DNA from 3 places in the Arthrobacter sp. 1088 genome. Region 2 is predicted to be linked to each of the others. Evidence: riboswitches for the same ligand, from Rfam matches in the RefSeq annotation. Region 2 holds a riboswitch; each other region holds the start of a gene.
What was found. Region 2 has a riboswitch for thiamine pyrophosphate ahead of J2Y41_RS11865 (ECF transporter S component). Riboswitches for the same ligand answer to the same signal wherever they lie in the genome.
Positions count from the first base shown of each region.

Region 1: linked by a shared signal. The riboswitch ahead of J2Y41_RS15750 (bifunctional hydroxymethylpyrimidine kinase/phosphomethylpyrimidine kinase) and the one ahead of J2Y41_RS11865 (ECF transporter S component) in region 2 are both predicted to bind thiamine pyrophosphate.
Region 3: linked by a shared signal. The riboswitch ahead of thiO (glycine oxidase ThiO) and the one ahead of J2Y41_RS11865 (ECF transporter S component) in region 2 are both predicted to bind thiamine pyrophosphate.

Region 1 is NZ_JAVDSM010000009.1:168,545-172,230, reverse strand. It holds gene J2Y41_RS15755 (Rne/Rng family ribonuclease) at 1-2,004, shown strand, start outside; TPP riboswitch at 2,149-2,247, shown strand; gene J2Y41_RS15750 (bifunctional hydroxymethylpyrimidine kinase/phosphomethylpyrimidine kinase) at 2,239-3,686, shown strand, end outside.
Region 2 is NZ_JAVDSM010000006.1:278,417-282,102, forward strand. It holds gene J2Y41_RS11855 (energy-coupling factor transporter transmembrane protein EcfT) at 1-136, opposite strand, end outside; gene J2Y41_RS11860 (ABC transporter ATP-binding protein) at 133-1,731, opposite strand; gene J2Y41_RS11865 (ECF transporter S component) at 1,731-2,351, opposite strand; TPP riboswitch at 2,431-2,567, opposite strand; gene J2Y41_RS11870 (NUDIX hydrolase) at 2,771-3,448, shown strand; gene J2Y41_RS11875 (DUF4235 domain-containing protein) at 3,485-3,686, shown strand, end outside.
Region 3 is NZ_JAVDSM010000007.1:27,236-30,921, reverse strand. It holds gene J2Y41_RS12425 (4a-hydroxytetrahydrobiopterin dehydratase) at 1-168, opposite strand, end outside; gene J2Y41_RS12420 (thiazole synthase) at 183-980, opposite strand; gene thiS (sulfur carrier protein ThiS) at 984-1,220, opposite strand; gene thiO (glycine oxidase ThiO) at 1,217-2,473, opposite strand; TPP riboswitch at 2,466-2,583, opposite strand; gene thiE (thiamine phosphate synthase) at 2,611-3,294, shown strand; gene J2Y41_RS12400 (ferritin-like fold-containing protein) at 3,339-3,686, opposite strand, start outside.

The DNA of each region.
Region 1 (3,686 bases), on a different contig from region 2:
CAGAATGTTCTGCCGTCCATGGAAGCTGCCTTCGTGGACATCGGACGCGGGCGCAACGCCGTTCTTTACGCCGGCGAAGTCAACTGGGACGCCGTCAATCTCGAGGGACAGCCGCGCCGGATCGAGAATGCCCTAAAGTCCGGTGATTCTGTCCTGGTGCAGGTGACCAAGGATCCTGTTGGCCACAAGGGCGCGCGCCTCACAAGCCAGATTTCCCTCCCGGGCCGCTACCTTGTGTACGTGCCTGGCGGTTCCATGACCGGCATCTCGCGCAAACTGCCCGACGTCGAACGCAACCGCCTCAAGCGCATCCTCAAGGACCGTTTGCCTGAGAACGCCGGCGTCATCGTGCGCACGGCCGCTGAAGGTGCCTCCGAGGAAGAACTGACGCACGACATCAACCGTTTGCGCGCGCAATGGGAAGGCATTGAAGGCCAGGCGTCCTCCACCAAGGTGCTGGCACCCGAACTGCTCTACGGCGAACCTGACCTCACCATCAAGGTGGTCCGGGATGTCTTCAACGAGGACTTTTCCAAGCTGATTGTGTCCGGCGACGACGCGTGGGACACCATTGAGGCTTACGTCACCTATGTTGCTCCCGATTTGGTGGGCCGCCTTGAAAAGTGGACCAAGGACCAGGACATTTTTGCGGCCTGGCGGATCGACGAACAGATCCACAAGGCCCTGGAGCGCAAGGTCTTCCTGCCGTCCGGCGGTTCGCTTGTCATCGACCGCACCGAGGCCATGACCGTGGTGGACGTCAACACGGGTAAGTTCACCGGCAGCGGTGGAAACCTTGAAGAAACCGTCACCAAGAACAACCTTGAAGCGGCCGAGGAAGTAGTTCGCCAGCTGCGCCTGCGCGATATCGGCGGCATCATTGTCATCGACTTCATCGACATGGTCCTTGAATCCAACCGTGACCTGGTACTCCGCCGATTGGTGGAATGCCTGGGCCGTGACCGCACCAAGCACCAAGTGGCTGAAGTGACGTCGCTTGGCCTGGTGCAGATGACACGCAAGCGCATGGGCACAGGCCTGCTTGAAGTGTTCGGTGAGCAGTGCGAGCACTGCGCCGGACGCGGCGTCGTCACCCATGATGAGCCCGTGGAACACCGACGCGCCAACGTAGTTGCCGCCGAGCACCACCGTCCACACACCGAACCGCAACAGCCTGCTGCCCGGAATGAACGCAAGCGTCGCCGTGGGAAAGGTGGGGGAGCGGTAGCCGAGGAACCAGTCTCCACCCACAGCACCGCTGCCGCCCCGGTAGCTGCGCCAAGTGGCAAGGAGTCGGTTGACCCCGTTCGCCAGGCGAAGGCCGAGGCGACCAGGGCGGCTCTTGCCACCATCGCCGCTGCAGCGCATGCCGCGCACTTGCACGACGACGAAGTTCACCGCGCGGAGGAACTGGCACGCGCAGCCGGTCAGCATCACGACACGGCTGAATCCGTGTCTGATACGGCAACCGGCGATGCCGGGGGAGCGGCCGCAGCTGATGCCGCCAGCCATGAAGCAGCGGTTCGGGAGGCACGGTCCACGCCCGTTTTGCGCTTCGGTGGCGAAGAAGTGGCGCTCCCATTCGTGGAGCACCATGAGGAACCGTCTGCGGGCAAGCCGGCCATGAGCCTGGACCTGCTGGCGGAGGCGTTCTCGCACCTCGGTGCTGCACCGGCTGCCGAGGAAAACACTGTGGATACGGTTTCCGGACCTGCCACGGCTTCCGAAACTTCCGCTGCCTCCGCTGCAAGTGCTGCGGCCACCGACGGTCAGAACGATCGTTCTTCGCGTTCGCGTGGAAGTCGAGGCCGAAGGAACCGTAGCGCGAGCAGGGCACAGGGTGCCGCAAACGAAACCAGCGTGGAGCACCACGAGGTAACTGCCGCAGCCGCGGGTGGAACGGCCCACGAGGCCAAAGCGCCGGCAGCGGAAGAGCCTGCCAAAAAGAAGGCAGCTGACGAGCCCATCATCCTCGGCGTAGGAGTTCCAGCTTCGGAGTTGTAAGCACGTCAGCACTGATGACGTGTTGAAAGAGTCCCGCAATATCCGATGTCGTCGGATACTGCGGGACTCTTTTGTCGCCGGCAGTCACATCCATGCACCCAAGCAGGCCGGTTCCCGGACCGCTGGACTTCCCGGCTACGCTAGGAAACTGACACGGGGTGCCGGGCGCTGGGCCTGGCTGAGATCCAGACCCGTTGAACCTGTCCGGTTAGCACCGGCGAAGGGATGTCCATCATGGCTTCATTGTCCAGTTCCCCTGTCTACCCCCTTGACCCCGCCGGTAGCGTTGGCGGACCCGTGGCTGCCCGGCAACATCCGCGGGTGCTTAGCATTGCCGGTTCGGATCCGTCCGGAGGCGCAGGGATCCAGGCAGACCTGAAGAGCATTGCTGCGCACGGTGGTTACGGAATGGCTGCCATCACGGCGCTCACGGCACAGAACACCCTTGGAGTCAGTGCAGTCCATGTTCCGCCCGTGGAGTTCCTGCGCCAGCAACTGGACGCCATCAGCAGCGATATTGAGATTGATGCCGTCAAGATCGGGATGTTGGGTGACGCGTCCGTCATCCACGAAGTCCGCAGCTGGCTCGAAGACGTGCGTCCCGCCGTCGTGGTCCTTGACCCGGTGATGGTGGCCACCAGCGGCGACCGGCTTCTGCGTGGGAACGCCGAAGCCGCGCTTCGCAGCCTCCTGCCTTTGGCGGATCTCGTTACCCCCAACCTTCCCGAACTGGCTATGTTGCTGGGGGAGCCTGACGCCCCGGACTGGGCAACTGCCCTTGACCAAGGCAAGCGTCTGGCTGCCGAATGTGGAACGACCGTCCTGGTGAAGGGTGGCCATTTGGCCGGAGCGGAATGTCCTGATGCCTTGGTCAATACGAGCGGCTTGCTGCGGCAGGACGTTATCGAGGTGGCCGGTCCCCGTGTGGATACCCGGAACAGCCACGGAACGGGCTGTTCGCTCTCCTCGGCATTGGCCACGGTGCAGGCCCGCAGAGGTGACTGGGAAGCGTCACTGCGGGAGGTTAAGCCGTGGCTGCTGCAGGCCCTTTCTGCGGCCGACGGGCTCGACGTGGGCAGGGGCAGCGGGCCGATCCAGCACTTTCACCATCTGGAGCCAACACGGAATCCTGCTGGCCGGTCCGGCGATTTTGCCGCGCGACTTTGGGCGGAAGCCACGCCGGAGTTGGACGCAATCTACGGCCTGGCCTTCATCCAGGGCCTGCAGTCGGGGAGGCTCCCTGAGCCCGAGTTCAACTACTACCTTGCCCAGGACGCCATCTACCTCAACGGCTATTCCCGGGTTCTGGCCCGCGCCGGTGCCCTTGCCCCCACTGAGGAAGAGCAGCTCTTCTGGGCCAAGGCGTCACAGACCTGCCTTGAGGTCGAGTCCGAGCTTCATCGGAACTGGCTGAGCACGCGCCCGGCTCCGACGCAGACCGGACCCGTGACGAAGTCGTACGTGGACCACCTCCTGGCCACTTCCGCGTCCGGCAGTTACGCGGTGTTGCTCGCAGCAATCCTGCCCTGTTACTGGCTGTACGCGGAGGTAGGCCGGCAACTCCACGCGGCCTACGTGGATGCAGGCGCACCCGGCGACCACCCGTACGCCGACTGGTTGAAGACCTACGCCGACGAGGAGTTTGCTGCCGCAACCCGCAAAGCGATCGACCTTACGGACGC
Region 2 (3,686 bases):
GGGCCGTTGAAGCGGACACCCAGTCGATCGACAATGCCAGCACCAGCGAAATGAGGAACACGGACACGAACTTAACCAAGGGGTTGGCGCGCGTAAGGAGGGCGTGGTTGCCGCGCAGGTTCAGGGCGTCCCTCATGCAGCACCGGCTTCCTGGCGGGCTGCTTCGCTGTGCGGGTCCGGAACTTGCGGCGTAGCTGGATCCAGCCGGAGCTCGGTGCCGCCCAGGACCGCGCTGAATTCTTCGTCGTGCGTCACGGACACAACGGCTGTTCCAGCATCGAGCAGTTCAGAGAGGAAGGATGCCAGTTCGGCCCAGGTGTTGGCGTCCTGGCCGAACGTGGGCTCGTCCAGCACCAGCACCTTAGGGTGGGCCGCAAGGACCGTGGCCACGGACAACCTGCGCTTCTCGCCGCCGGACAACGTGTAAGGATTCGCGTCCACCAAATGCGTGAGCCGCAAACGCTCCAGCAATTCATCCACGCGTTCTTCGCCGTGGCCCAGATGCTTTGGTCCGAACATCAGCTCGTCCAGAACCTTGCCCGTCACAAACTGGTGCTCCGGTTCCTGGAACACGGTGCCAATGCGGGAAATCAGCTGATCCGCCTTCCACTTGAACGGGTCGATTCCAGCTCCCTCGGAAAGCTCGACGGCGGCACTCACCTTGCCGTCAACCGGCGCCAGAAGGCCGGCCAATGTGAGCGCAAAAGTAGATTTGCCTGCACCGTTCGGACCCGTGATGGTCAGTGCCTGGCCAGCCCGTACTTGTGCACTGATATCCGATTGCACGGGGACGGGCGGGATGGTCTTGAAACGGCGGCGGCGGGACTTCCCACGGGAAACAGCCAGGTCCTGTGCGACGAGGAGGAGCTGGTGCGTGGATTCATGGCCGCCCAACTCCTGACTTGTGCTCCTGCGGGCGCGGGTCGTCGGAACGTATCCGGGCACCCACACTCCCGCTGCCATCAGCATGGTGCGGGCCTCTGTGAGCACCCGATCCGGGGGGCCGTCCAGGAGCACACCGCCCCCGGCCGAGGGTGGCTGGAGGACCACGATCCTGTCCACCAGGTCCTTCCACACGGACACACGGTGTTCCACGACAACCAAAGTGGCACCGGTCTTGTCCAGGCAGCGCTGCACGGCGTCCCGAACCTCAAGCACGCCCACCGGATCCAGGTTCGCCGTAGGTTCGTCCAGGAGGATCAGCCCGGGCCGCATCGCGAGGATGCCAGCCAACGCAAGTCGCTGCTTCTGCCCGCCGGACAGGGCCGCCGTCGGGTGATCCAGTGCCAAGCCGCCGCCTGCAGCTGTGCGCAACCCGACGTCGTCGAGCGCTTCATGGACGCGCGCCCAAATTTCTTCCCGGGGAACGGCCAGGTTTTCGGCGCCAAACGCGACATCGTCACCCACCTGGGAGAGCACTACCTGGGTTTCCGGATCCTGCTGCATCAGACCTGCGCGTCCGCGCTGTTCGCGGGGAGCAACGCCGTCGATCAGCAGCGAGCCGGTCTCGTCGGAATCATCCTCCTCATCACCCAGCACACCGGCGAGGGCGTGGAGCAGTGTCGATTTTCCTGCGCCCGATGGACCCAGCAAGAGCACACGCTCGCCGGGCCCGATCCGGAGATCGAGGTCCTGGATGGCGGGTGTGGAACGCCCGGCATGCCGCCATCCCCACCCTTGGGCGGTAATGGCGGCAGGCCGCACCTGGCCGCTGCTTTGCGTGGCAGGCATTAGTTGAAGACGGGCTCCGAAGCAGCCTTCCGCGACGCGAAGGAGCTCAGTACACCGGTCTTGGCCAGCCCGCGGGTGGCAACCCAGGACAGCGCGCCCGCGATGATCGCACCGGAGAGCGTGGTGAAGGCGATGTAAGCCAGCTTGTCGATTGCTTCGTAGGCGATGTTCCAGCCCCAAGGCAGGAAGGAATCGTTGAGACCGCAGAAGAGGCCCGAGCCGGCACCTGCGAGGAGTGCAGCGGAGAGGTCGAACTTCTTGTACCGGAACGCAGCGAAGACGAGTTCCGCGCCCAGTCCCTGGAGGACGCCGGAGATGAGGACGGTGGTGCCGTACTGGGAACCCATGATGAGTTCGCCGGTGGCGGCGACGGCTTCGCAGAACAGGGCTGCGCCCGGCTTGCGGATGATGAGCATGCCCAGGACGGCCGGGATCATCCAGCCACCGGCGATCAAACCGGTGAGCGGCGGATACGTGGCGTTCATGGGAATGGATACGATTGCGGCGCCCTGGGACCAGGCCCAAAAAATCACGCCGCCGGCGATGGCAATCAAAGCTGCCACCACGATGTCTACAACACGCCAGTTATAACTGGTTTTCTTCACGCTTGCCGTGGTCATTTTTTCTGCCTCCTGAGGTACAGGAGGGGAAAGTGCTCCCCGGAAACCCCCGGCCGGCCTGCGCCGCCCGGATCCGGACACTCTGAGAAGCTCGACTCCCTTGCGCCGGTACTAACCGGATCAGGTTCGAGGGTCTGCGGCTGTCCGCACTCTCAGCGCCCTCGCGTCACCTGCATCTCTGCAAGGTCCGACGGCGGCGCTCCCCTGTCGTTATTAATCTGCCCTTATGGGCGTGGTTCAGTTTACACCTGTGGGTGTTCGTGGGCTCCTCGGACTAGTCACAAAGCGGTTGGCTCCCCTTCTCCTGCGTTGCGGGGCCGGCTCTGCGCCCCATTCTCCGGTCTTAGCACGCACACCAGCCCGACAACAGGACCTGAGACAATGATGCAGCAGGAATCGACGCGGCAAAGGGGTAATTCATGACGGACCTTCCCATTACGGACATGCCAGTTCCCCAACCCCGCCTTGCCGCGAGCGTCATCCTGCTCCGCGACGCCCCGGGCGGGCTTGAGGCCTTCGTCCAGCACAGGGTTGCCACCATGGACTTCGCCGCCGGCATGGTGGTCTTTCCGGGCGGCCGGGTTGATGCCGCTGACCAGGATGGATGGGATTACCCTGTCCGGCTGCTGGAACAGCACGCTGCAGACTGGCATCTGAGTTCCATCGCCGTCGATCCTGTACAGGCCCCGGCAAAGTCAGGCATGCTGCTCACCGCTGCCCTGCGGGAAGTTTGGGAGGAGGCCGGACTTCGCCTTGACGCCTCAGACCTTCGCCCTTGGGCAAACTGGGTCACGCCCACGGACATGCCCAAGCGCTTCGACACGTACTTCTATGTAGCCAAGCCTGCTCCGGAAGCAGCACCCCAGCACCAAACTACTGAAGCGTGGCAATCACTCTGGATGCCGGTGGACGGGATCCTGGCGGCCGAGGCGGCCGGTAAATTGCAGCTGATGCCGCCCACGTATTACCTGCTCAAGGAAATTTCCGGGCTCGGAACCGTGGATGCCGTTTGGGAAGCCGATCACGATGTTGTTCCTGTCCTGGCACCACGCGGTTCCATGGCGGCTTTCCTCAAGGAACGCGAAAACCGCCGCTAGTCCCAACCCGCCTGCATGTGAGGCTAGGCTGGGGGCATGAACCTCTTTTTCAAGCTGCTGGGTGCCGGAGTAAGCCTTGCAGCCGGATTCGTCGGCACCAAGTTGGTCAACAAGGGCTGGGAAAAGGCCACCGGCAACAAGCCGCCCACGGGCCACGACGATATGGAAACGAGCCTCCGGTCAGCCTTGTCCTTCGCGCTGATTTCGGCCTTCGTCAGCACGCTCATCCAGGTTTTCG
Region 3 (3,686 bases), on a different contig from region 2:
GTTCTGTTCCTCGGCGATCCGGCCAATGGCGGCGATAAGCGCCAAGGCGTCGGCCGCCGTCGAGGTTTTGAACACCGTCACGAGGCCGTCCTGGAGCCTCCAGTCCGGGAGGTCCTTGAGGGCGGCCTCCATGGCGACCTGGGTCAATTGCTCTTTCCTGTCAGCCACCACGGCTCCTTCATTCAGAGGAACTCTGCCCGGCCTTCCATGGCCGACGACGCGAGGGCGTGCTCCCGGCGCGGAATACGGCCAGCCTGCTTGGCCAGCCTACCGGCGATCACCGCGTGTTTGAAGGCTTCGCCCATCTGCACCGGATTCTGCGCACGGGTCACGGCTGTTGCCAGCAGGACAGCATCGCAGCCCAGCTCCATCGCAAGCGCGGCATCGGAGGCGGTCCCGATGCCGGCGTCGAGCACTACCGGTACGGAGGCCCGGGACACGATCAGTTCGATGTTGTGCGGGTTCAGGATGCCCAGCCCCGTTCCAATAGGCGAACCGAGGGGCATGACAGCTGTGGCGCCCAGGTTTTCCAGGCGCAGCGCCAGAACGGGATCGTCATTGGTGTAAGCGAAAACCTTGAAGCCGCGGTTCACCAGCTGTTCCGTGGCCTCAACGAGTTCCACCGCGTCCGGAAGAAGCGTGTGTTCATCGGCAATGACTTCCAATTTCACCCAGTCCGTCTCCAGGGCCTCCCGGGCGAGCTCCGCGGTCATCACGGCGTCCTTGGCAGTAAAACAGCCAGCCGTGTTCGGCAGGACGCGGATGTTGTGGTCCACCAGGAGCTGGAACAATGAACCTGTCTCGGCCGGTGAGTATCGGCGCATCGCAACAGTGGTCAATTCCGTTCCTGAAGCCAGGAGGGCTGCTCCCAACCCGTCCAGGCTCGGCGCACCACCGGTACCCATGATCAGGCGGGAGCCGAATTCGACGCCGTCGATCACCAAAGCGTCAGTGCTCACGTCAGTTTTTGCTGCGGTCATTTTTCAGCCTCCCTGGACTGCGGTTACGAGTTCGAGTTCGTCTCCATCGGCGAGCGCAGTCGCTGCCCATTGGCTGCGCGGCACAACCTCGGAATTACGTGCGACGGCGACACCCAGCTTGCCGCCGTCGGCTGCCTGTCCCCGGTGGTCCAGCGCGCGGCCTGTGATGGCACTGACGAGTGTGCTCACGGACGCGTCGTCCGCCACGGCGTGTTCGGAGCCGTTGAGTTTGATGTTCATGGTGTGTCCTTGATTGCTGGTTGGAGGAGGTGATCCTGAGTTGCCGTAAATCGATCAGGCCGGAAAATGGACCATCGGGGGTCGGCTGGGCCGCTGATCAGTCCGCCTACGATTTTGGCGGCCACAGGCGTCAAGAGAACGCCGTGGCGGAAGAACCCGGTGGCGATCACGAGACCGTCGATGGTGCCCCCGGGCCCGGTAACTCGTCCAAGTAGGGGTGCGTTGTCCGGTGTGCCTGGCCGTGCACGGGCTGTCGCTTCCAACAGTTCCAGCTCCGCCACGGCAGGAACCAACACTTGGGCGTCACGCAGGAGTTGATAGACGCCCCCGGCGGACACTGCGTTGCTGGACGCAGACAACCCGTCCTCCCGCTGGGTGGCTCCAATCACCACCGTTCCGTCGTCGCGGGGGACGATGTAGACCGGCACCCCGCGGACCATGCCCCGGATGGTGGATGTGAGCAGCGGCTGGAGGTGTTGGGGAACGCGCAGCCTGAGAATGTCGCCGTAAACGGGCCGCAGGGGCAGGTTGAGACCCTCGGGGAGACCGCCGATCCTGGCTGCATCCAGCCCGCAGGCGAGCACAGTCTCTGAGGCCCAAACAACGCGCCCGGCGCCCGAATCGAGCTGGACCCCGCAGACGCGTTCCCCGTCCCAGAGCAAACGGGACGCTTGGAACGGCAGGGCGAAACCGTCCTCCGCTCCGGAAACCCAGGTTGCGTCACTTGGTCCGTGGGCTGATAACCCGTCCAGGAGGCATCGTGCAAGGCGCCGCGGATCCACTTGGTGATCGGCCGGTATGTCGAAGGCACAGGAAATCCCGGGGCTGAGCAAAGGCTCGCGCTCGCGCGCTTCACGCAAAGACAGTGGCTCCACGCGCAGCCCCGCGGCCTGCTGGACTGTGCGGAGGTCTGCCAGCGCACGGCGGTCGGCGGCGTCGGCACCAACGGCGATGGTCGACGTCGTGCGGTATCCGGCGGCTGATTCGCTGCCGTGGACGCTCCGGACGAAAGCCGGCCACAGTTGGGAGGATTCCAACATGAGTTCCAGGAGGTCTTCCTCCTGGTAGTGGAGTTCACTGACTGGAGCCAGCATTCCGGCGGCAGCGAACGTCGCACCCACTGCGGGGGTGGGATCAATGAGGACCACAGAGCGGCCCTGACGGCGGACTTCGTGGGCGATGCCAAGGCCGATGACGCCGCCACCAATGACCGCAACGTCTGCCTGCAAGGGGTTTTGGCGGGATTCTGCCATATGTTTCCTTCCCTACGCCGGTATTAGCCGGATCAGGTCAAGCGGTCGGCGCTGAAGCCCTCTCAGCCGGACGGTCATATGACGCTGTCACGGCTCCCGCAGTACGTGCCCAGTTTAGAGGAACTACTCTGGTTTCCATGACCCAGCATGATGTCCACACCACTGCCCGCCTTTACTTGTGCACTGATGCCCGCAAACGCCAGGGCGATTTCGAAGACTTCGTCGACGCCGCGTTTGAGGGCGGCGTCGACATCATCCAGCTTCGCGACAAGACGCTCGAGGCCGCCGAGGAGCTTGAGGTCCTGGAGGTCCTGCACAACGTTGCCCAACGGCACGGAAGGCTGTGGGCCGTCAACGACCGCGCCGATGTTGCCAGTATTTCCGGGGCTCCGGTGTTCCATATCGGCCAAAAAGACATCCCGTTACGCGCTGCACGGCACCTCCTCCACGACCGCACGGTCATCGGCCTGTCCACCCATACACTGGACCAGGTTGACGCCGCGATAGCTGCCTCCCCCGGCAGGAGCGGACTGGATTATTTCTGTGTTGGCCCGGTGTGGGCAACACCGACAAAGCCAGGCCGTGAAGCAGTTGGGCTGGACCTGGTCACATATGCCGCGGAAGCCGTAAAGCGCGCGGATGAGGAGACCGTAGGCGGCGTCCTCCTCCCCTGGTTCGCCATCGGCGGCATAGACCTCACCAATGTTGAACAGGTGGTTGCGGCCGGAGCCAGCCGGATCGTGGTGGTACGTGCCATCACTGAGGCGGAGGACCCGACGGCGGCGGCCAAGACTTTGCTGGAAGCGCTCGACGCCGGATAACCACCCCGGCGCCCTGGCTGCTGCGGAGGATATTCGAAAGTGTCCTAAGCCGTGAGCCCCAGCCCGGACATGCGTCGCCCATGCCGCTCCGCCAGCTCAGCGGTGAGGGCCTTGACTGCATTGCGCGCGTCCCCGCCGCCCTTGAGCAGCGGTCCCAGCTGGGGATGTTCCATGCCTACGCGTTGTGCTTGCGTCAGGGCTTCACCGACCAGGCGGCGGCCCCACAAAGCCAGGCGCGACGCCAGGCGGGGGTCGTCAGCCAGGGCCCTGCGCAGGAGGATGCGTAAAACTTCCGTGGCTTGGTCGGCGGAGGCCACCTTCTGGACAAAGAGTTGCGTCCCGCCGTCAAGGAACGACGCGACCATGCGGTAGAAGTCCGATGACACGGTGTC